DNA from 3 places in the Anabaena sp. WA102 genome. Region 2 is predicted to be linked to each of the others. Evidence: predicted binding sites of a transcription regulator. Region 2 holds the regulator's gene; each other region holds the start of a gene.
The links. Region 2 encodes NtcA, which controls nitrogen genes in cyanobacteria. Its sites were predicted from a motif close to TNTGTANNNNNNNNTACANA; they were not measured.
Positions count from the first base shown of each region.

Region 1: AA650_RS12655 (Glu/Leu/Phe/Val family dehydrogenase) is a predicted target of NtcA. The motif match lies at 2,161-2,180, and genes of this name have one in related genera.
Region 3: AA650_RS20485 (DUF3120 domain-containing protein) is a predicted target of NtcA. The motif match lies at 5,454-5,473, and genes of this name have one in related genera.

Region 1 is NZ_CP011456.1:2,929,782-2,938,238, forward strand. It holds gene AA650_RS12650 (AAA family ATPase) at 1-669, opposite strand, end outside; gene AA650_RS12655 (Glu/Leu/Phe/Val family dehydrogenase) at 790-2,079, opposite strand; gene AA650_RS12660 (carotenoid oxygenase family protein) at 2,429-3,895, opposite strand; gene AA650_RS12665 (folate/biopterin family MFS transporter) at 3,981-5,306, opposite strand; gene AA650_RS12670 (hypothetical protein) at 5,652-5,966, shown strand; gene AA650_RS12675 (succinate dehydrogenase/fumarate reductase flavoprotein subunit) at 6,139-7,866, shown strand.
Region 2 is NZ_CP011456.1:1,932,058-1,940,514, reverse strand. It holds gene AA650_RS08565 (DUF3146 family protein) at 180-443, shown strand; gene AA650_RS08560 (pre-16S rRNA-processing nuclease YqgF) at 445-867, opposite strand; gene AA650_RS08555 (DUF3084 domain-containing protein) at 978-2,426, opposite strand; gene ntcA (global nitrogen regulator NtcA) at 2,640-3,311, opposite strand; gene fabI (enoyl-ACP reductase FabI) at 3,689-4,465, shown strand; gene AA650_RS08540 (hypothetical protein) at 4,480-4,782, shown strand; gene hisB (imidazoleglycerol-phosphate dehydratase HisB) at 4,828-5,433, shown strand; gene AA650_RS08530 (ABC transporter ATP-binding protein) at 5,499-6,482, shown strand; gene AA650_RS08525 (hypothetical protein) at 6,602-6,883, shown strand; gene AA650_RS08520 (polysaccharide biosynthesis/export family protein) at 6,876-8,312, shown strand.
Region 3 is NZ_CP011456.1:4,664,714-4,673,170, reverse strand. It holds gene AA650_RS20500 (carboxypeptidase-like regulatory domain-containing protein) at 1-1,931, shown strand, start outside; gene nadB (L-aspartate oxidase) at 2,114-3,790, opposite strand; gene psbU (photosystem II complex extrinsic protein PsbU) at 3,998-4,426, opposite strand; gene AA650_RS20485 (DUF3120 domain-containing protein) at 4,720-5,400, opposite strand; gene AA650_RS20480 (Rpn family recombination-promoting nuclease/putative transposase) at 6,570-7,490, shown strand; gene AA650_RS20475 (undecaprenyl-diphosphate phosphatase) at 7,735-8,457, shown strand, end outside.

The DNA.
Region 1 (8,457 bases), 1.0 Mb from region 2:
ATCATCAAAAAATGGGGCAATTAAACGGATTGTCTTAATAATACGCTGATAGGCTGTATTATGGTCTTCACGGAATCGGAGAAGTAATGCGGCTAGATTTCCACCATCAGACACCAGCCAGCGGTTGTCATCCTTGTAACAGGATTGACGAACTCGCGTGGTAGATGACGTATCGTGAAAGTGGTAAACACGACAGTCATTGAGCAAATGTTTGATAGTGTTGGCAATTGTTGGCGTACCTTCTTGTGCTGCTTTCTTGATTTTTGTTTCCTGATGTCCTGCACCGAACGAGTAAGTGGTTGAGGGTTGAGGTAGGTGTGAGCCATTTCGCGTCCCTGTTTCTTCAGCAAATATCAAAGTATCACCTGCCGCAAACTTGAGACAAATGGTATAGATAATATCCAGACTCCCATTGTCAATCTTGAACTCTAGTTGTGCCTCGATTTGCGGTGTTACCTTCGGTCCGAAATGTAAGAGAGAGTGAGCAGAACCCGATATACCGATATATTCTCGAAGTCGTTCGGCCATCATCTCATTCAGCATCTTGAAAAACGAGATGAGATTACTTTTACCTGCTCCATTAGCTCCAATCAATATGTTTAAGGGACGCAACTCAAGATCCATTGTCTTAATGGACTTGAAGCCCTTGATAATTACTCGTTGTAGCATAATCAACAATCAGTATTTATACAAAATGATTATATATGTAGATGATGTACAGGGATTAAAAAAAAGGTGCGTTAGGCTAAAGCCATAACACACCCCAATTAAACTAAATTGCAAATACAACTAAGGATACAAACCCCGATCATTCAAAGCTTGCGCGACTCTACCTACACCCAAAGTATAAGCAGCTAATCGCAGATTTACCCCCCGTGCTTGCGACTCATGAATCACCTTGCGGTAAGCCTGAACCATCAAATGTTCCATTTCCCGGTTGACTCGTTCTTCGTCCCAGAATAGGTAGGAAAGACCTTGTACCCATTCTAAATAACTGACCACCACACCCCCAGCATTGGCTAAAATATCCGGTAACACGGTGACACCTTGGGCTTCTAGAACGCGGTTAGCTTCCAAAGTCACAGGACCATTAGCAGCTTCTGCGACAAATTGGGCTTTGATTTGATGGACATTTTCTGCGGTAATTTGGTTTTCCAAAGCGGCAGGAATCAGGACATCGCAAGGTAAAGTTAATAAGTCTGCATTACTAATGGGTGTTCCTTGGGGAAATCCCACCACACTGCGATGGTTGGCCGCAGCGTAGGCTTTGACAGCGGAAATATCAAGACCATTTTCGGCAAAGATACCCCCACTAGCACTGGAAACAGCGATAATTTTTGCTCCTTCTTGGTGTAGCAATTCGGCGGCTGCCCCACCTACATTACCGAAGCCTTGAATTGCTACCCTGACTCCTACCAGGGATTTACCGTGATCGGCGATCGCTTCACGAACAATAATCATCACACCGCGTCCAGTCGCCATTTCTCGTCCCAGGGAACCACCAATAGATAAGGGTTTACCTGTAACTACTCCGGGGACAGAATGACCAACATTGACAGAATAAGTATCCATCATCCATGCCATTTCCCGCGCTGATGTTCCCATGTCTGGTGCGGGTATATCTACGGATGGTCCAATGTCTTTAATTAATTCACTAATATAACGACGACTAATCCGTTCTAATTCCCCCACACTGAACTTTTTGGGGTCTATGGGAATTCCGCCTTTGCCACCACCGTAGGGAATGCCTAACAATGCACATTTCCAAGTCATGAGCATGGCTAGGGCGGATACTTCTCGTAATGTCACTGCTTCATGGTAGCGAATACCACCTTTATAGGGTCCTAAAATATCCGAATGTTGTACCCGATGTCCAGCAAAAACCCGCACTTCCCCATTATCCATTCTTATGGGAATGGAAACTGTGACAACTTTTCGAGGGTGACTGAGTATTTCTACGATACCTTGATCTAATTTTAATTCTTTAGCAGCCCATTCTAAATAGCTACAGGCTTGATCATAAGGGCAAATATGCGCTGGAGAATGATTTTCTATAAGTGGGAGAGACGTTGTCACCATAATACCTACTCCTCATCACCGTATGTTTGTGAACCGGACTGATATGGTTAGCTTACCCTCTTTTTTGAAAAAGATGTCAATTTTGTAGTTTCTGTTACAATTTTATTTCGATTTGTATGCTGTAAGACGCTTGGGCAGATAAACTATAAAAATATCGGCGTTGCTGATTAAGGGTATGAATTTTAGTCTCACGCAGAGGCGCAGAGGCGCAAAGAGTAAGAGTTTTAAAGGTTCAATTTGGTAATTTTATACCTCAATATGGCTGATACGCCACGCAGGCTATCAGCAACACCTGAAATTTTGATGACTTGGTTGGGTGACGCAGAAGCTTTTCCCCAACCTATATTAATTAAATGAATGTTTCAGGTGTAAAACTCCCGTGTAAGCCATAGGGAATATGATGTTTGAGGTGTAGTTTTGCAATTTCACCTTTTTCCAAATTTACAGCATCTAAAATTACCACATCTGAACGATGATGTTCTGCATCATAAACTAAGGCTATTAGCCAGCCATCATCTTCTGTTTGGGAATTTGGACGAGGAATAAAAATTGGTTCACCGATAAAACCTGCTGGTGCAGCACTCCATAATTGTCTTTGTTGTAACTCTAAATCAAGTTTGAAAATTGCTTGTAGGGGAGCATTTCCCGTTGATTTATGAGCCGCAGCCGTGTATAGATAACGATAGGATTTACCGACATGATGAGGGTGCATTGTGGGAAATTCACAAGATCGATCATCTATTAAATGATTTTCGACTGTATTGGTTGGTAAATTCAGATTAAACCGCCAAAGTTTGCCAGGAGAATTGGCATCAAAATCTGTTTCTCGATAATCGCTATTGGGTTCAACTTCTGGTAATGATTCATAGCAAATAGAATCAATGATAATTTCATTACCCACTTCAAAAGCATTAACATGATGGAAAATAAAACCTGCCTGAGTTTCTAAAACTTTGATTTTTTTAGTTGGGTTTTGGCGAGGAATAATGATGATTTTTGTAGGTTGATTTTTTTGGACTTTAATACATTGGGCGGCGCTAGATATTCCCAAGGCAAAAGGTATGGGGTTAAAACTAACAGGATTTTGGAAGAAAATACAGTAATTTTCTGTAATCACAAAATCATGAATGAAGCAAAAACCAGCAACGCTATGATTTTGTTTATTGGTGATTTCTCCGTCGGTATTTAACTCAAATATGTTAATTGTAGTTGATAGTCCTGGTGTAATAGCGAAATTAACTAATGTACCATTTGCATCAATTCGCGGGTGGGCGCTAAAGGCTTCCCCTTTAGATAAAACACCGTTGAAGTATTCATTCCCTAATGTTTCTAGAGTGTGCGGATTAAGTAAATAGGGTTCGGATGCTTCCCATAGTGCTAATAGTTTTTTACCCCAATAAATTACATTAGTATTAGCAATATGTTTGATTTTGAAATCAAAGATGTTAGCTAACCAACCGCCCAGTTTTTGTGTACCAAAAACACCACGATAAAGAATTTTACCCGCTTTTTTTTCTGCTAAATAACCTGCTGTGGTAACAAAGCGGTTACGAAAATGGGCGCGGCCATTGGTAAATGTAATGCGGCTAATCATGCCATCACCGTCAAAGGGATGATGTAATTTTTGCCCATTAATATCTAGTAAACCAGGTCCATTTCTAAATAATGTTCCTTGCAATTCTGGTGGTATTTCTCCTTCTATATCATCAATCCAGTAATCAAATTCCTGGTGAAGAGATTCATATCCTCCTTGCCAATCTTTGAGAGTGTAGGATTTTTGGAGATTTTGCTGATCTTGAGGTTCTAATATTTGCATTTTTTCTTGGCTATGGTAAGTTTTTTCAGAAAACCAGGGATGTAAATATAGAGATAAATCTAATTGTCTTCGAGATTTTTATCTATTAAATAAGTACATCATTATCAATTCTATCATCTGGTAGCAATTTAACAAAAAATATGGGTATCAGAGAAGTACAGCTAGTGAGAATGATTAATAACCACAGGGAGTCAAATTGATATTCTGTGATTCCTAACCATTTCATCATGATTGATCCTAATGCGTAGGAAACTGTTCCTGCTACATTAAATACAGACATGATTAACGCAAAAAATGTGGCTTCTATGCCGGGAGGGCAAAGCTTTGTTGATAATACTAATATGGGCATGAATACAATTTGCCCAATCACAGTAATAATCAAACTATCACCTAAGCTAAACCAATGATCATCTATGCCTAACATTCTGTTGGTGTGCGTTACTAATAATAAATTCGTCATTCCTAAAGCTGTGGATAGGAAAATACCCGCAGTAATCATAGTTCTAAAGGGAATGTGCTTAAAGTAACGTTGGAAAGCCCAAACTCCAACTAGGGAAGCAAAACTCGTCACTAACCGAATTCGTCCTAAAAATTCTGGTTGAAAGTGGAGTTCATTAGTTGTGAAATAGAAGAATGCTGATTCAGTTTTTGGTGTAGCGTGCCAAATAAATATAAATAATGTGGGCAACCAAATTGTTTTTTGAGTAATTGCTTGGCGGATTTTTAGTAGTTGATCTTTTGTGTTGTTGCTTTTTTTGTGATCTTTATTAATAGGTTTTTCAGTAATTAACCAAGCTACAGATGAAATAATTAAAGGAAATAATGCTGTTATTAAAAATACTATACGGGTGGTAAAATATTCTAAAAGTAACCCGCTAAGGTAAGCTGTACATAAGGCACCAATAGCTGAACTACCCCAACAAAGAGATTGTAAAGAACCTATTTTGGCTTCTGATTCGTTTCTGGCTCTTTCAACTACTATGGAATCAACTATCACATCACTAATAGCCACAGAGACAGAAGAAAGTACAATCATAATTGTGGCTGTTGTACTGGTATGAGCGACTGTTCCTAAACATCCCCAAGCTGCACAGCCCAGAATTCCTGACATAACTATGTAAGGTTTTCTATGATAACCAAATATGGGTAAACTATCGGAAATAAACCCATATAATGGCTTAATCATCCAAGGTATAGTACAGATTCCCATAATTGTTGACATCTGCACGGGACCTAATAGTAATTCATCTTTGAGAAAAAAGCTGACAGCTAAACGCGATAATGTCAGTATACCTTGAACAAAATAGATGGTAAGAATTGCTATTAACTCAGCACTGGGTTCGTTACCTAAGAGAATTTTTTTGGTTAGTAAATCTTTGAATTTGGGTAAGGTAGGGGAGTCATTTAGCATTTGCATGAATAATGATTAAGTTTTATTTACTTTTATATCATAGATTTTTAAATTGAGGATAAGTTTTTATTAATTATGAAACTATAGGAATCCGGTTTGATTCTGTCAGTCGAGCGATCGCCTTTGGTGAATTTTGTATAGAAGAAACTTTCTTTTTAACCGTGTTCTCTGTATAAATGGTTATATATAAAACACATTAATTGACAATTTCCCAGGGGATGTGACTGAACATTAGTTTTTTGTAAAGTAATATTACAAACCTTGGAAATATATTGAGAAATTGTTCTTGAGGCAAACATAGATTTAAGGTAGAAGCTATAGGACAAAATTGAGGCCAGTTTTAAAATGAACACAAATAATATTCAAAACTATCGCTTTGTCTGTACCTTAACTTTTGGTGATATTTACGGTCAAATTATTGTTTGGTTAATTACGATTACTATTAGCTTGGCATCAGCTTTAGCACTAATGGGCGCAAAAAGACCTGTATACGCTTTAGCTACGGTAGGTCTTGTGGTTCTTTTATCTCTACCTTTTTTACTTTTCGCCTTTGTGACGACTTTATTAAATAATATTGAACTCAATGCTGTAGAGCCAAAAACCAAGACAGAATCAATACAAAGTAGTATTTCACAAAACCCAGTCCAAGTAACTAGCTAAAGGGGATTTCACCAATAGACATTTGGTAAAAATTAAATGTGTGTTTGCTACAACCCTTGTAGAGAAGTTACATGAAGCGTCTCTACATTTTTTTGCACCAGATGTCAAATTTACAATTTCTCTATTACCCTGTCTTGTAGATGGGGAATTTTTTTTTAATCGGTGGTTGATGATGCTTGAACATGATGTAATTATTGTTGGTGGTGGTTTGGCTGGCTGTCGGGCTGCGGTGGAAATTGCCCGGACTGACCCTAGTTTAAAGGTAGCGGTAGTTGCCAAAACTCACCCAATTCGCTCTCATTCGGTGGCTGCTCAAGGTGGTATGGCGGCTTCTTTAAAAAATGTGGATGGTACGGATTCTTGGGAAGCTCACGCTTTTGATACTGTCAAGGGTTCCGATTATCTGGCGGATCAAGATGCGGTGGCAATTTTGACTCAGGAAGCACCGGATGTGGTGATTGATTTGGAACATCTGGGGGTATTGTTTTCTCGTTTACCTGATGGTCGGATTGCTCAACGGGCTTTTGGTGGACATTCTCACAACCGCACTTGTTATGCGGCTGATAAAACTGGTCATGCAATTTTACATGAGTTAGTTAATAATTTGCGCCGTTATGGGGTGCAGATTTACGAAGAATGGTATGTAATGCGCCTGATTTTGGAGGATGGCCAGGCGAAGGGTGTGGTGATGTTTCACCTGTTGGATGGGCATATTGAGGTGTTACGGGCGAAGGCTGTGATGTTTGCTACGGGGGGCTATGGTCGGGTTTATAACACGACTTCTAATGATTATGCTTCTACTGGTGATGGTTTGGCGATGACAGCTTTGGCTGGTTTACCTTTGGCAGATATGGAGTTTGTCCAGTTTCATCCTACGGGTTTGTATCCTGTGGGGGTGCTGATTTCCGAGGCTGTGCGCGGTGAAGGGGCATATTTGATTAATGCCGATGGCGATCGCTTTATGGCTAATTACGCCCCCAGTCGCATGGAATTAGCCCCTCGTGATATTACCTCACGGGCAATTACCTATGAAATCCGGGCTGGTCGTGGAGTGAATACTGATGGTAGCGCGGGTGGTCCCTTTGTCTATCTGGATTTACGCCATCTGGGTAAGGAAAAAATCATGAGTCGTGTTCCCTTCTGTTGGGAAGAAGCACATCGTTTGCTTGGTGTAGATGCTGTAACTCAACCGATGCCGGTTCGTCCTACCAATCATTATTGTATGGGTGGTATTCCTGTCAACACTGACGGACAAGTTAGAAGTAATAATGATAGTTTTGTCGAAGGCTTTTTTGCGGCTGGGGAAACTGCTTGTGTGTCTGTTCACGGTGCAAATCGTCTCGGTAGTAACTCCTTATTAGAATGTGTAGTTTATGGTAAAAGGACTGGAGCAGCGATCGCTAATTATGTCCAAAATCGGCAATTACCATCCATAGATGAAACACGCTACATCAACGAAGCCAAACAACAAATACAACTCTTAATAGACCAACCAGGACAGTACAGAATTAATCAAATCCGTCAAGCTTTTCAAGATAATATGACTGAAAATTGTGGCGTTTTCCGCACCGACGAAGTAATGCGTCAGGGATTAGAAAAAATCGCCCAACTACAACAAAAATATTCACAAATATATTTAGATGACAAAGGAAAAAGCTGGAATACAGAATTAGTTGAAGCCTTAGAATTGCAAAGTTTAATGGTAGTTGGACAAACCATTTTAACTTCCGCCCTCAACCGCCAAGAAAGTCGCGGCGCACACTTTAGAGAAGACTTTGCCGAAAGGGACGATAATAAGTTTTTACAACACACAATGGCTTATTATTCACCCACAGGAATTGACATTCAATATCGTCCCGTGACAATCACAATGTTTGCACCAAAAGAGCGAAAATATTAATTAAAGATACAGCACTTTCCGGTGTTATGAGGTACATATCCAGCGGGCAAGATGCCCGCACTACAAGAGTTTCATGATTCAACTTTGTACCTCATAAGAGCGGAAACCGATGTAATATTTAATTTTCTAAAATATGCGGTTATTCGGTTCTTTTTATGGAAAACCTGGTTCAAAATCAATGGCGGCCTTAGAGGATGTTTGAAAAGTCCCTCATGGTGTATCAAATATTTTCAGATCCCCCTAAATCCCCCTTAAAAAGGGGGACTTTGACTCTAGTTCCCCCCTTGCTAAGGGGGGTTAGGGGGGATCTGTAAGTGCCTAAAATCACAACCTAAAACTTTTCAAACATCCTCTAAGAGGATGTTTGAAAAGTTTTTAATGTATCAATAAACCCCTCTCCAAACCTCTCCCCGACGCGGGGAGAGGCTTTGAAACCCCCATTCCCTTGTAGGGAAGGGGGGAAGGGGGGTTAGGTTTCGGAGATTGTTGGTTTCATCTAATACTTTTCAAACAACCTCTTATTGTGTGGGCATTTCATTGAAAATATAGAGATAATTGTTCAGAACCCTTGTCCCGCAAGGGTTTTGTTAT
Region 2 (8,457 bases):
ATAATTGCATTATTATCTTGCGTTTATTGTAAATTGACAACAAAAGAGCAGTTACGAAACTGGACTTTATTAACTTATCTTGTTTTGATTAGTTTGTAGAATTAAGCTATTTTTGGTACATAGAATAAGTAGCCTACATAAATAATTGGCTTTTATCCCATACGTGACATCAAACAAGCGTGAGTGCTAAACGTCTGCCAGAAACTACTGCTCATGTGAGAGTTACCCGCCAATCTTGGCAACAAGGCTTTCTTGAAGGTGAAGTTAGCGCCGGTAATTTTCAGTGGCATTTCCAGTGGCATTTCCGTCGGGGAGAACTTTCTGTAAAGCCTTCCCAGGGTCGTGCTTTAATCAAAGAACCTCTAGGGCGGTTTTTAGAACAACAGGACTATCAGTTAGAACCTGGAGGGGATTATGCTTTTACAATTCGGGCTGAATTGTAAATTAGTTGTCAGTTAGTCGGTTAAGATATCGTTCAATCAGGAGAATGGCCACAATGTCATCTATTGGCCGGGGGGGTTGACGCAAACCCTTGGGTAATAGTTTAGTGATGCCTTGGGGTGGATACATCTGCCAATAGCGATCGCGTGCTTGTAAAGTGGAATAACGTTCATCAACTAAAATGATATTGGTGGGTTTGCTTAATTCCTGATTAAGTTGCTGTTTCCACTTTTTAGCCGTTGTTTGATCTCCCATCACCATTAAGGATACAGGGAATTTTTGCAGTTGTGTTTCAATATTAGCGATCGCCTCATTTGCCAAAACAACTTGATGATAAAATAGTTGTCTATCCAATCCCATCACCGCAATCCCGCATTTATCACGACCGGGATCAAATCCTAAAATTACAGGTTGTGTATTTGTCATTGGTCATTAGTCAGTTGTCATTGGTCAGTTGTCATTGGAAAAATTCTTTCTCCCCCTACCTCCCCTACCTCCCCTACCTCCCCTACTCCCCTGCCCCCTTGCCTACTTCCTCACGTACTAAAAAGAATTTGTCCATTCAAGAGGGCTACTAACTTGACTCTTAGCGGACCTACAGTATAAGTATTTTCTGCGGCTACAGCTTTGATTTCTACTTCCTGTTCCGTTTGCTGTAATTGGGTAACAAAGCGCGGAAAAGTTCCTTCTATTTGGACACTTTCGACAATTCCCGCATTGCGGGCGCGAAACTGGGAAGCGGAAATTAGTAAATCTAAGCGTTGACGCATTTGTTCAGATGTCATATTTTTTAAATCCGCTGTAGTAGTAGCCAGCACTTCCCCTGATGAAAATACGAGTTGATTTCTCGCTGCATCTGCAAAAAATTCTATTTGCTTTTCACCTCTGACATAGTTACCTGCGGAGAAAATTCGGACTACATATTCTCGACCATCTTTAATTTGTGCAACTAGTGCTTTAACCTGATCTTTAGTGACACGGAGTATTTCTTTATTAGCCGGAATAGCACCAGGTTCAGTTAATTGAATATTGGCATTGCGGTTAGCTTCCTGAAGAATTTGGATAATTGCCTGCTGTGCTGCATCAGGCTTGTCTACAGTAATTAATCCTGCCGCTATTACTTGACCCTTTACTAAGGCTAGTTTACCCAAGCGGAGGTCACGGTAGGACTGATAATATTTTTCTAGTCTGGCTACTTCCTGCTCTAAAAATTGTTGTTGTTTCTCTAATTCTTTTAAGCGAGATTCTCTAGTCATAATAACTTCTTCCCGCTGTTTAATTTCGAGGTTACGATTTTGAATAAGTTTATCTAATTTAACAATTTTGCGATCGCGTTTTTCAATTACCGTCTTCGCTTCATCAATTGCCTGTTTTGCTTCAGCGTATAATCTTTTCCGTTCCGCCTTTAACTCTTCTACTGCCGTTTGTAATGTTTGTCGCTGATTATAAAGAGTTTGTAATTCACTTCTTGCCTGTTGATACTGAATCACAATTCCACCAAGATGGCTTTGAGTTGCATTAAGTCGGGCTTGGGTTTTGGCTTGCTGATTAAGAGTGCGATTGAGTTGAGCTTGTGTGGTCTTTTGTTTAGTATTTGCTGCCTGTAATGACTTATTAATTTTCTGTAATTCTTCCTGTGCTTGACTTTGTTCTTGTTTGGCTTTATTTAACTCACTCTCAACCTGACTTTTTTGCGCTTCTGCGATTTTTAGTTGTTCCCGCTTGTTCCCCAAATCTCTTTGAATATCCTCTAATTCAAATACGCCCTTTCGCAATCCGCCATCAGCCGCAAAGAGAATTGCTAAAGTTGATGCAGAAATTAGACCGCCTGTAAAAATAGTCACAATTACAGCAGTTTTTTTCGGACGTAAATTGAAAAGTGAGAGACGAGCTTTGCCAACTCGTGTGCCGATGCGATCGCCAACGGTAGCAATTACGCCTCCCAAAATAAGAATTGCTGCAATAAGGATGTACCCGGTGGCCATTTTTAACTACCGCAATGCTGACCGATACAGCCTACTACGTTCAACCATTGTCTGTGAGTAAATGGAGTTAGGCCAAAGTAGGAATTATACAATTTTGAGACTTTCCTCCACATTAACGGTTTAATCTCTATGGTAGTGACGCTACTTAGGGAGACCCTAAGACCGCATTACCTCAAAAATAGAAGCCGTGCCAACTCCATTTACCCATAACTTTTAAGTAAATTGCTTACTTAAAGCAACAGGTTTATGCACAGTAATCTTCTTTTTATGAATGGAAATCATTTTCTTCTCGCGTAGATCTCCCAGCAGTCTAGTGACTGTAACGCGAGTAGAGCCAATTGCCTCAGCGATCGCCTGATGGGATAACTTCAGATCAATGGTAATACCATCAGCGCAAGGAACGCCAAAATCTCGACAAAGAATCAACAAGAAACTAATTAACCTTGAACCCATATCACGGTGAGCAAGAGTTTCAATCATCATCTCCGTCTGCAAAATCCGCGAAGAAAGACCTCGCAGCATTAACATTGATAACTCTGGGTTTTCCTTCAGTGCCTGTTCAACTTGTTCAATTGGGGCTGAAAGTAATTCTACAGTAGTAAATGCCACTGCATGATAAAATCGATCAGACTTATTGCCTGTCAGCAACGACAGCACACCAAAGACGCTATTTTCTCGCAGCAGAGCCACCGTTATTTCTTCTCCTGCCTCGTACACCCTTGAGAGTTTCACAGCACCCTTGAGAAGAAAATAAACTCGTTCAGCAGGATCTCCCGGAAAAAAGATCGTCTTGTTCCGTTCAAATGTTTCCACAACCGGAGGAAAAGCCCCGGTCGCCATTTGACGAAAAACATTTGCTAGGGCTTTATCTTGTGTCACTATCATTTCTCCCTTCCCCTACCCAATGCCAGAAAAACAAAAACTAATTACCTAAGAATACACCCGAAAAATCAATAAATCACCATTAACCTTGCTGTTTTTTCCTATACCTAAACGCGGAATTCCTAGCCTTCCGTTTATAATGATACATAATTGTTGTTCCGTTTAGCTAGTAATTATTGATAAGTAGTTTCACCAATTATACTCCAAAAGTTTTGCCTCTAAAAATTGTCAATTTCTTGAGAATTTTTGTAAACATGGGCATGATTTTTTGGGGCTTACTGCTTGCTTATGGAGCATTTTGGAAAATCCCTAGCCCAATGCAGTCAAACTAGGCTCAGATTCTAGTATGCTCCTAATGATGAATTAAATTAGCAATTTCTATGCTCAATCTATCTGGAAAAAATGCCCTAGTTACAGGTATTGCCAATAACCGTTCTATCGCTTGGGGAATTGCCCAACAACTACACAAAGCCGGGGCTAATTTGGGCATTACCTACTTGCCAGATGACAAGGGTAAAATGGAAAAAAAAGTTTCTGAATTGGTAGAAACGCTCAGTCCTAGCCTATTTCTGCCCTGCAATGTTGAAAATGACGAGCAAATTCAATCTACTTTTGAAACCATCCGGCAAGAATGGGGGAAAATAGATATTCTAGTGCATTGTTTAGCCTTTGCAAAAAAAGAAGATTTGACCGGAGGTTTTAGTCAAACTTCTCGTTCTGGTTTCAATACGGCTCTGGAAGTTAGCACCTATTCACTGGTACAGTTAAGCGGTGCAGCTAAACCTTTAATGACTGAAGGCGGAAGTATTATTACTCTTACATATTTGGGAGCAGTTCGAGCAATTCCTAACTATAATGTCATGGGTGTGGCTAAAGCTGGTTTAGAAGCCAGTGTTCGCTACTTGGCAGCGGAACTCGGACCCGATAATATTCGCGTCAATGGTATTTCTGCTGGACCTATTCGCACCTTAGCGTCTTCAGCCGTTGGTGGCATTTTGGATATGATTCATCACGTCGAAAAAGTAGCACCACTCCGTCGCACCGTCACTCAACTAGAGGTAGGCAATACAGCAGCTTTCTTATGCAGTGATTTAGCAAGCGGTATTACTGGACAAATCCTGTATGTAGATGCGGGATATGAAATTATGGGGATGTAGGGGATGTAGGGGATGTGGGGGATGTAGGGGATGTAGGGGATGTAGGGGATGTGGGGGATGTGGGGGATGTGGGGGATGTGGGGGATGTGGGGGATGTGGGGGATGTGGGGGATGTGGGGGATGTGGGGGATGTGGGGGATGTGGGGGATGTGGGGGATGTGGGGGATGTGGGGGATGTGGGGGATGTGGGGGATGTGGGGGATGTGGGGGATGTGGGGGATGTGGGGGATGTGGGGGATGTGGGGGATGTGGGGGATGTGGGGGATGTGGGGGATGTGGGGGATGTGGGGAGAAAGAATTTTTCCAATGACAACTGACAACTGACAACTGACAACTAACAACTAACAACTGACAACTGACAAATGACTAATAAACAAACTCATCGGATAGCTTCAGTTCACCGCACTACTGGTGAAACAGATGTTCACGTTACTATCAATCTGGATGGTACAGGGATATGTAAAGTTTCTACAGGTATTCCTTTTTTAGATCATATGCTCCATCAAATCGCTTCTCATGGGCTTTTTGATTTGGACATTCAAGCTAAAGGTGATTTGGAAATTGATGATCACCACACTAACGAAGATGTGGGGATTACCTTGGGACAAGCTTTATTCCAAGCTTTGGGTAATAAAAAGGGAATTGTCCGGTTTGGGAATTTTCTTGCGCCCTTAGATGAAGCTTTGGTACAAGTTGCTTTAGACTTTTCTGGTAGACCTCATCTCAGTTATGGTTTAGAAATTCCTACTCAACGGGTGGGGACTTATGATACTCAGTTAGTGCGGGAGTTTTTCGTAGCCTTGGTGAATCATAGCCAAATGACGTTACATATTCGCCAATTGGATGGAATTAATTCCCATCATATTATTGAAGCCACATTTAAGGCTTTTGCTAGAGCCATGCGAATAGCAGTGGAAATTGATCCTCGGCGGACAGAAACAATTCCTAGTTCTAAAGGTGTGTTATAAAAATCCTCAGCATCGGTTAATCTGTAGTTAGCTCTAAATAGTCAGTAGTTGGTAGTTTCATCGCTATGAATTCTGTTGTAGACAACCCCGATTCTCAGCAAAATCCCTTAGATAAACAACCCGTAGTCCTGACTTCTGAATTGCGAAAGGTCTATCGCACGGGGTTTTGGCTCAATCAAAAGGTTGTATCGCTCAAAAACTGTTCTTTACAAGTGTACCCAGGAGAAACCTTTGGTTTGTTGGGTCCTAATGGTGCGGGTAAAACCACGTTGTTAAAATTATTGTTGGGAATTATCCGCCCTACATCTGGAAGGGGATTATTGTTAGGTAAACCCATAGGCAACGCTAAAGTCAAGCAGCATATTGGCTACCTCCCAGAAAATTCCTATTTATACGAATATCTGAGCGGTTGGGAATTTTTGCAATTAACAGCGGGTTTATTTCAAATTCCCCAAAAGTTACAACGTCAACGCATTCCCCAATTGTTGGAATTAGTGGGATTATCCCAAGCCGATGCTCGTAAAAAGCAAATGCGGCGCTATTCTAAGGGAATGCTTCAGCGCGTGTGTATGGCTCAGGCATTAATCAATGATCCAGATTTAGTTTTTTTGGATGAACCTATGTCTGGACTTGATCCTCTGGGGCGTTACCAAATGCGAGAAATTATTCTTGCTTTGAAAGCATCTGGTAAAACCATATTTTTTAATAGTCATGTATTGAGTGAAGTGGAACAAATTTGCGATCGCGTGGCTATTCTTGATCAAGGAGAATTAATCTGTTGCGGTTCTCTCAATGAACTTTTAGGTAATCAAAACACCTATCATGTTAAAGGTCAAGGCGGAGACGGGGAAATCTTGAGAAAATGGATAGGTAATTTAGAATTTCGGTCTGATGGTTCTTGGCAGGGTATACTCCAAGAAGATTATTATGATTTTCTGTCTAGTTTGAGGTTAATGGGGGGAAAAGTTATCACTATGAATCTGTCACGTCAATCTCTAGAAGAGTTTTTTATCCATCAAATTCAAATCCGAAATCATCCGCTTAATTAGTACAAACAGGTAGAAAATAAGAGAGATAAATCACCCATAAGTAGTAATTTTTGCGAATTATTTGATGATTCTAAAAGTCAGTTACTTATGTGTTAATAATTCCTGATAAATTTAGTGTTATGACTGTACCATCAGCGGATGAATTAGTTGTTGACATAGGACGAAAATTGTTATCAGCGAGGAACCGTAACTTGCAAAAAGCACTGAAAATATTTCCTAACATTCAGAGAAGATTTAAAATCAAATTCCTTACGCAACAAATTATTTATGTCCGGAAAACTAAAGATTTATTAGAAAATAAAATTGTTGAGTCACTAGGATTCTTCAGTATACTCGATGTTAAAATGTTTCCGAATAACTCTAAATATCGTCATTTTCAATTCTCAGGTAAATATGCTTAATAAAGATTTGTGTAAATTTCTCACCCACTCAACTATGGGTTTAGCATTGTTAACAACAGTGAATATCGCTTTGCCATCGGTGAGTTTAGCGCAAAAACAGCCAGTAAAATCAACACCCAGTATCGCTACAGATTATTTATTAGGCGGCGGCGATCGCATCCGTGTCAATGTATTTGAAGTACCAGAATATACGGGTGAATATCAAGTTCCTCCTGGTGGTTCAATTAATATGCCTTTAATTGGCAGTATCCCCGTTTCGGGCTTAACCACAGAACAAGCTGCTGATACAATCGCCAGAAGATATGCTCGCTTTCTCAAACGTCCGCTCATTTCCGTCAACTTATTATCACCCCGTCCCATTAATGTGTTTGTTGCTGGGGAAGTAACAAGACCGGGTGCTTATACCCTCAGCTTGGAAGGGGGAGCAGGAAATAACCCCGGTGTCCAATATCCAACAGTATTAGCTGCCCTGACCAGCGCTCAAGGTGTGACACTAGCAGCAGATGTAACTCAAGTACAATTACGCCGCAAGGTAGGACGTTCTGGAGAGCAGACAGTTTCCCTAAATTTAAAGGAATTGACGCAAACAGGTAGAATATCTCAGGAGATTACCTTACGAGATGGAGACACCATAATTGTCCCCACTGCTGCCAGTTTGAATGTGGCTGAAGCCCGGAATTTATTTGCAGCTAACTTTGCCGCTAGTCAAAGTTCACCCCGCACAGTGGTGGTAATTGGTCAAGTTTACCGTCCTGGTTCTTATCTTGTTACTGCTGGAAATGCCGGTGGGGCAGAGGGTGGTGGTGCTGGTGGTGGTTTACCCACTGTCATGCGGAGCTTACAACTAGCAGGGGGAATTACGTCCATTGCGGATGTTCGGAAGATTAAATTACGCCGTCCTACCCGAACTGGTACGGAACAAACTATAGATATTAACCTATGGGAATTACTACAAAGCGGTGATATCAATCAAGACATAGTGGTGCAAGATGGCGATACTATCATCATTCCTACAGCTACGGATATTAGTGCCGCTGAATCTACCCAATTAGCAACAACAACTTTGTCCCCAAATACTATTGAAGTGGGTGTAGTGGGTGAAGTCAAAAGAGCAGGGGCGGTAAGATTACAACCAAATAGCTCTTTAAATCAGGCATTATTAGCCGCTGGTGGTTTTAATGATAGTAGAGCCAGTAAAGGAACTGTAGAATTAATTCGCCTCAATACCAATGGTACAGTTACTAAACGTCCAGTTAAAGTGGATTTAGCTAAAGGAATTAATGAGGAAACCAATCCGATCCTTCGCAACAATGATGTTGTCGTAGTTGATCGCAACGGGTTAGCTAAAACTGGTGATAGAGTTAATACTGTAGCCGGTCCTTTAGGTACTATCTTGGGGATTATCAGACTATTTACTACTGGATTTTAGTTTAAGTCGAAAGGTTGGTTTTCTAGGTTTCCACTCAAAAAATCTAGACCCAAAACATAATTATTATACATCTTAGGTTATTTTTTTCGGCAACTCATGATTAGAGGTGTAGCGATCGCCTATAATGCGATCGCAGGTTTATCAT
Region 3 (8,457 bases), 2.7 Mb from region 2:
GGCAAATAAACGAACTGCAATATTTTCATCCTAGTCCTTATACAGACTATCTTATCGGCACTCAAGCACCTTTTTGGGGACGATTTGATCGCAATCAAGGTGAGTATTTTGGCACTACAATAATTCAACGTTTAGGCTACACGCCAGCAAATAATTCTAGTTTTTCCTATGGAGGTGTTAATCCTCTAGACAAACTTAATACTAATGAAGTTTTACGAACCATAACGGGAAAAGCTGCTCCTGGAACTTTAGTACAATTAGTTACCCAAAATAGTAATTTGATAGTTGGGGAGCAACTTGTAGATAATTCAGCAAAATACCGCTTTGAAAATGTGGTGACAGCTAGTAATTCTTTGACAGGGAATGCAGAAAGTCAGAATTATAAACTTCTGCTTTATCCAGGAGGAAATTTGAGTGGTAAACCAGAAGAAATTCCTCTAAATTATCGCAATTTACAAGGTCAAATCAATAAAGGAAAATCAGCTTTTGTTATCAGCGCAGGTACACAAAGAAATCGCACAAATCAAAGCTTTTTCGGGAATCTTGGTGATTTTCAAGGTGGAGCTACTTATTATTTTGGACTTTCTAATGAAATTACTTTAGGTACTGGGGTAGTTTATGATGGTTCTACTCAACCATACAGCGAAATATTGTATCAACCAGTAAATTCTCCTCTAACCTTTAAACTTGGGGCATTAACTGGTAATAAAATTAGTTTTAACGCAGATATTAGCTACAGAACTAATAATTTTAGCTTAGGTTTTGGCGGTGATGAAAAATCTTATAATGCCAATTTATTTTGGGCTTTAAACCGAAAAGTTAGTTTATTTTCTAATTTGTATTCTAGTGGAACAAATAATCGCTTAGAAACCGGGTTTAACTTCAACTTACAACCAGTTTTTTTGAGTTTGAGCTATGATTATAAAAATGGTATTAATGGTGCTTTGAATGCTAGTTTAGATCCTTTTTTGATTGGCATTCGTAAATATAACCAAAATATTTCTTCTGAATTAATCTATAATCTTTCTGGCAGTCGGCTTTTTGGCTCTACAGGCAATGCAATTAGCCTAAAATATGATACCGATGATAAAAACTATTTAGGCAGCCTGAATTTGATTTATCGAACTCCTTGGAAAAGTAAAGATGGTAGGAGTTTATTAGACTTAGAATTTGGCTATGGTAATGGTTCTCAAGGTCATGGTATCATCACATCTGCTTCTACAACTCTAGTTCCTGGTTTAGGATTAAGATTAACTTATAGTGCAGTCAGTAATAATAGTTCTTCTTTAAGTCTCAATTTATTTACCAGTTTGTTATTACAACCTAGTATGAATTTCAGCGGTGACGAGACAAAATTAGAAAAGTTACGCACTCAAGGGGGAATCTTACTTCAACCATTTCTGGATAAAAATAATAATGGTCGTCATGATCATGGAGAAGATTTTTATACTGAAGATATAGAATCACTATTCTTAATTAATAATCAACCTTTGAATAAACTAGGTGTCTCTCGTCCAAAAAATGTCAGCAAAGGGGCATTATTTGAGCTTCCACCAGGTAATTATCGTTTGGATATAGATCCAGCGGGTTTTCCCCTTGGTTGGAAAGCTATCCAACCAGCCTATGCAGTTAAAGTTTCTCCTGGAAGTTATACGACTGTTTTAATACCTCTGATTCCAGCTTATGTTGTGACGGGAAGAGTGATAGATAAAGAAGGGAAAGCGATAACAGGAGTTAGTGTAGAATTTGTTTCTCGTAGTCATCCAGAAAAACGAGTTACTTCAGTAACTAACAGTGCTGGAATTTACTATTTAGAAGATTTAAATGTAAGCACTTATAATGTACTTATTGATGGTAAACTAGCCCAACCAAATACTTTAGAAATTAATACAAATTCTAAGACTTTCTTGGAATTAAATTTACAGCCATAACATCAAAATGAGGTGCGGAATTTTGGTTTATAAAGGATAAAAAATCTTTGCTACTTAACAATACCTTGTCCATTTTCTGTAGGTTGGGTTGAAGCATGAAACCCAACATGAGCGTCGGGTTGTGCTGTCGCCAGTAAAACTTGGCAATTATCAGGGTAAAAGGTGTTTAACCGGAGATAATATCACCTATTACCTATCCACCATTCCTGATTTTGGACAAGAGTATGCACTTGCCAATTAGGATCAGTTTGAGGGTAATCTAAACGGTAATGTCCACCCCGACTTTCGGTTCTAAAAACAGCACTTTTCAGAATTAATTCGGCAATATCTAATAAATTACGAGTTTCTGCCCAAAGCCGTAATTCCTTTTCAATTTGTGGCTGTTGAAAATTAACTGATTGTGTCGGTTTTAAACTCAATAATAATTGACTTAAAGGTAAAGCAGCAAAGTCTTCTTGCCAAGATGCAACTTGAGAAATGGCATTTTCTAAACTTAATTTTTCTCGACAAATACCTGCACTTTGCCAAACTACACGGGGTAAATTTTGGCGAATTTCTGCTAATTGTCTTTGTTGATTTTCCCACTCAATTAGAGATGGGTTAACTGCCAAACTTTCAGTTTCAATAATATTAGCAGATTCCTGTTTTCCCAGTTGCAATTTTTCATAGTCAACATTAGCCATTTGCGCCCCAAAGACAATACATTCCAACAACGAATTACTGGCTAAACGATTAGCACCATGTACTCCCGTACTGGCAGTTTCTCCAATGGCGTATAAACCGGGAATATTCGTGGCATTCATGACATCTGTGAGAATACCACCCATCCAATAATGGGCAGCAGGTGACACAGGAATGGGTTGAGTAAAGACATCAATGCCCCAATGTTGACAAACATTAATGATATTCGGGAAACGATGGCGAATTTTGTCAGCGGGAATGGGGCGCATATCTAACCAGACATTCGCTGTAGCCATATCAGCAGCCGTTTTTTGTAAATGACTGAAAATAGCCCGACTGACCACATCACGGGGTGCTAGTTCCCCTGCTGGGTGGTAATCAAAGGCAAAACGTCGCCCGGTGTCATCCACCAAATGCGCCCCTTCTCCACGCACAGCCTCACTAATCAGAAAACGCCCCGGTTTACTCAAGGCTGTGGGGTGAAACTGCACAAATTCTAAATCACGGAGAATTGCACCCGCCCGCCATGCAATAGCTACACCATCACCTGTACTCACCGCTGGATTAGTGGTTTGGGCAAATACTTGACCACCACCACCTGTAGCTAAAATCACTGCCCCGGCTCTAATCCAGGTAATTTTACCTTGATAAAAGAGGCTAGTTCCCAAACATTGACCGGTTTGGGGTTCTATCCATAAACTCAAAGCCAAGGCTTGCTGAATGACTTTGATATTCTCACGACGCAGGACTTGATCTGTGAGGGTGGTGGTAACTTCTCTACCAGTAGTATCGGCTGCATGAAGCACGCGAGGACGAGAATGGGCTGCTTCTAGGGTTAAAGCTAAGTTACTGTCATGACGATCAAAAGCTACGCCCAGGTCAACCAGGGACTGAATACAACTGGGGGCTTGTTCGGCTAGGAATTTGACAGCGGCGATATCACATAAACCAGCCCCTGCTTTTAATGTGTCTTCAATATGCAGTTTTGGCGAATCTTCTGGGGCTACAGCTGCGGCTATGCCACCTTGCGCCCAATCACTGGCAGAGAGTGAGACTGTTTCTTTAGTAATTAAGCCGACTCGTAAGGATGTGGGTAGACATAGGGCTGTATATAGTCCTGCTGCACCGGCACCGACTACTAAAACATCGAATTGGTTAGGAATATTTATATCGGGCAAGGTATAACTATGATTTTTGTGATTTGGATGATTTTTGGGATTTACAGCCAGGAATAGGGAACAAGGGCTAACTATGATTTTTGTGATTTGGATGATTTTTGGGATTTACAGCCCAAAATTTAAAATCTAAACTTCGGGTATGGGTAATTGGGAATATGTTTTCAATTCCCAGTCCCCAGTCCCCAGTCCCCAATCCCCAATCCTTAGTTATCTGTAGATACCGTTGTTAATGCGATCGTCGCCTTCGTTGAAGTTAGGCTCCAATTCTGTCACGGTGAAATTATCCAAGTTAGCTTGCAAACGTTCTTTTTGGCTATCGCTCAATCCTGGTAGATTTAATACATCTTCTACTTTTTCGTAGGGAGCATTAGCGATGATCTTTTTCGCCAATGTAGGATACAGTCCTGGATATTGTTGGAAAGCAGCGATATTGGTATTGTTCAAATCAATTTTCTTCCCAAACTCTGTTCCTAGTTTCTGATCTGCTCTATTTTGACGAGCGATCGCTAAAACTGGAACTTGATTTCCCAGAAAGCTATTGAAACTAACAGCTTGGGCTGTCTGGGTAGTTCCCAGTATTCCCCAGCAACCTAGCAACAATGTAAACACAGTAAATAAACGCACCAATCCTTTCACGATTTTTACCTCTTTTTTTCCAGGAATAATAAAATTTTGCAGCCAAAAGCTATGAACTGTAGGGCATAAGCCGGAATTTTAAGGGTGTTAGAGCAGTTTCTTTTCTAACTTGATCCTAGCTTCTTCATGGTTTAAGCTTGAGAGCTTGCACAACAGTCATCAAAAACTAATATACAGCGTATCAATATCCATAATATTTACGACTATTTGGTTTGATTTGACTTTTGCCAAAAATCTGACCTCATAGCACCTCTGCGCCCATTTTTCGGTGTTTACCTGAATTGATGGGAATTTCACGCCAGGACTGCTGCTAACAAGAAGAGACTGTCTACTAGAATTGTACTCAAAACCGCCCCCCCAAAGGCATACCAATGGGATTGCTTATGGAGTAAAGAGACTGTTCCTACTGTCATCAGCATCAGGGCAAGAATGACTGCCCAGCCTTCTCCCCAAGGGGTTTGGACTTGTGCTAGGGCATTCTGTAAGATTTGTGAAGCACCTGATGGATCTGTTCTCATAATTTGTCGCCAATAAGGCATTAAATCCACCAAATAAAAATAAATATCGGTTAAAACTGTTCCTAGTAAAGAACCCAGGTAAAACCAATTGCCAACCTTACCCCAATTTTTCGCTAAACACCACACAGCAAAAGGTAATCCTAATGCTTCTATTGGTATATGCCAGATTGGTTCATATCTTAACCAACCCCAATAAATCGCTCCTGTTAACCAAGTCCAGCTAAAGCCAAAGAGTAAATCTCCCCACAGGTAGGTTTGGGGACGTGACATTAATTTAATACTGAACCACACCCAAAAGCCTGTCAATAATACGCTAAGAATGGGAGAAGATCGCACCAATGGAGCTTCTATGAACACTGGTACTGATACTAAGAATACTGATGCTAAAAATATTAACCAATTTTGTCGGGAAGATAGAAAATTTGGTAAATGATGATTTTTCAGGCTGTGATTGATATCTACAGTGGGGTTAGTAGCTGTGTAGGCAGAGAATGTATGATTAATCAAAGTTTTTAATATTTGTTACTAAACTTTACTTATTTCACAATATCATAACTGAAAATCCCCCAGGGGGGCATCTTGATTATACATGATATTTATAGAGGTATGCACTCAATCGGCAAAGGAATATGACCATGACCTTGGCTAAGTTTTCAGAAGTGATCACTTTGGTGACTTGGTATTGATAAATGACCAGATTAATCAGAGAAATTGCGAATTTTGTGATTGAATTATAAGTTATTTGTATAGGATTCTAGTAAAAAAGGACTTTCTCAATTATTGAGGGTCTATTCTCAATAATAATGAGAATTTTATCAATAATCAAACGATTTTTGGTGATTTCAGCTAGGGGGCTTGACAGTGTTCCGAGTTTTTGCTATACTTATGTTAAAGTAGGGGAAGTGTGCGCCTATATATAAGGCTTTTATTTATCAAGATAATTATTTCCCATATATACTCCATCCATCTTGAAAACTTGGGTTTTCGCCATAGAAAAACTATAGGTTTCAACTTAGACGGGGTTTAAATTCCAGAACTAGGGAAATAAAAAAATCATATTTGTCTTCATAGCCAAAATACCAAGACGTTATCTTGTATCTTACGGTTTGCTGATAGCGTAGCGTAAGCCATAAAAGTTGTCTGTGAGGGCAGGGAACTCTTAACAGGGAACAGGAAACAGGGAACAGAAAAAACTCATGTTTAAAAACATGAGATTGAAATAATGATACTGTTTTTTTCCTGCTACGCATCTTGTAAAAACATCTCTTTTTTGACTGAAGATCTAAACTCTGAAACTTTAGTTTTTTAGGCTCTTGAGTACATAGGCGTAGCCATATTGAGGTATGAAATTCCCAAATTGAACCTTTAAAACTCAAACCTCAGTGCGTCTACTCTTCGAGATCACGAAGCGTGATTGCGCCTTTGCGTGAGACTAAAATTCATACCCTTAATCAGCAACGCCAGTACATAATATGCAAAATCTGAACAAAAAATCTCATAAAGCTTGCCATGTATAAGAAATGAGCCATATTTTGAATATTATGGCAAAATATTCCCTCTTTCCCCCGTTCCCTGTTCCCTGTTCCCTTTTTTTTGTAATATAAGAAATATTAAAATCAGGAATAATGCACACAGACACGATATTCTACCAAATCTTCCTCACTTTCCACACCCTATTATTTGAAATCCTGGGAGAACCTACAGAAAATGCCACAGATTATAAATTTACTTCTGTGGAAGTGAAAGAAAAAGCATTTCGATTTGATGGAATTTTCACAGCAGATAGTGTGAAGAAACCCATCTATTTTGTGGAAGTGCAATTTCAACAAAAACCAGATTTTTACTGGGAATTAATCGCCGAAATCAACATTTATCTCAATCAATTCAAACCTGTACAAGATTGGCAAGCCGTAGCTTTATTTCCGAAACGGAGTTTAGATGTGGGAGAATTGACTGCTTATCAACAAGAACTGATTAATAGTGGGAGAATTAAACGAATTTATTTAGATGAATTACCACCGGGTTCAATTGGTATGGGGTTAATTGAGTTAATTGTTAGTAAGGAAGCACAAGCACTGGAATTAGTTAAAACCCTTATGGCAAGAACTAAGACGGAGATTGATAATGACAGAGAAAAACAAGGTATTATAGAGTTGTTGGAGACTGTTTTATTGTCCAAATTTTCACAATTAAGCCGTCAGGAGATAGAAGCAATGTTTTTAGTGAGTGATATTAAGCAAACACGGGTATATCAAGAAGCAAAGCAGGAAGGGATACAGGAAGGCAGACAGGAAGGCAGACAGGAAGGCAGACAGGAAGGCAGACAGGAAGGCAGACAGGAAGGCAGACAGGAAGGTAAAAAAGATGCAGCAACAAACCTATTGCTAAGGATATTATCTAAACGGTTTGGAAAGCTGGAAGATAGTTATACTCAAAATATCAAAAGTTTGAACATAGAACAATTAGAAAGGCTAGGAGAAACATTATTAGATTTTACAGATATTAATGATTTGAAAATATGGTTAAAATCTGAGATAAACAAGTAATTTGGGTGCATGGTTTATTTAAGAGTTAAGTAGGTGAACACAATAAAACCAAACTGTGTAAAGAAACGTAAAATCGCTGAAAACTTCTTCACTCTTGCCTCTTGCCTTTTGCCTTGCCATAACGACAATTTTCAACGCCAACCTACTTACTGCGCTGATAAGATTTTGTCTAAACAGACTGACAACAACCAAGTAAAGTTGGATAGTTTGCTAGAATTACGCATTGATTTTGGGAGTTTTGTTAATGACAACAATCTTAGAAGTGAATAGTATAAATTTACTATCATGGCAACTGTTACAGGTAGGAGTACCGGAAGGGAATCTGATTCAGTTAATTTTTCAGGCTTTTATTTTGGGTATAGTTCAAGGGATTACAGAGTTTTTACCCATTAGCAGCACGGCTCATTTAGAGGTGTTTACCAAGGTTTTTCATTGGCAGGAATTGAGTTCAAAAGCTTTTCTGGCAACAATTCAATTTGGTAGTGTCATAGCGGTATTAATTTATTTTTGGACAGATATTAAACAGATATTAACTGGAGGTTTCAAGGCTTTTCAACAAAAAGACTGGGAACAGGAAGAATGGAAATTGTTAGTAGGCATAGCTATAGGAACTTTACCTGCTGTAATCGGCGGATTTGTCCTGAAAAAAGCATTAAATAGCGAAGATTCAGCTATTAACAGTATGACTTCTATTGCAATAGTATCAATTGTTATGTCGCTGTTATTAGGTGCATCGGAAAAACTGGGCAGTCATAAGCGAGATTTTAGCACCCTAACAATTCGTGATGGTTTGTTGATTGGGATCGGACAAATGATGGCTTTAGCCCCTGGTGCGTCTCGTTCGGGTTCAACTTTAACTACAGCCTTGTTTCTCGGCTTAGAAAGGCAAACAGCCGCTAGATTTTCTTTTCTTTTAGGTATTCCGACTTTAACACTTGCTACCGTGTATCAGTTTTTGAAGGAGGCA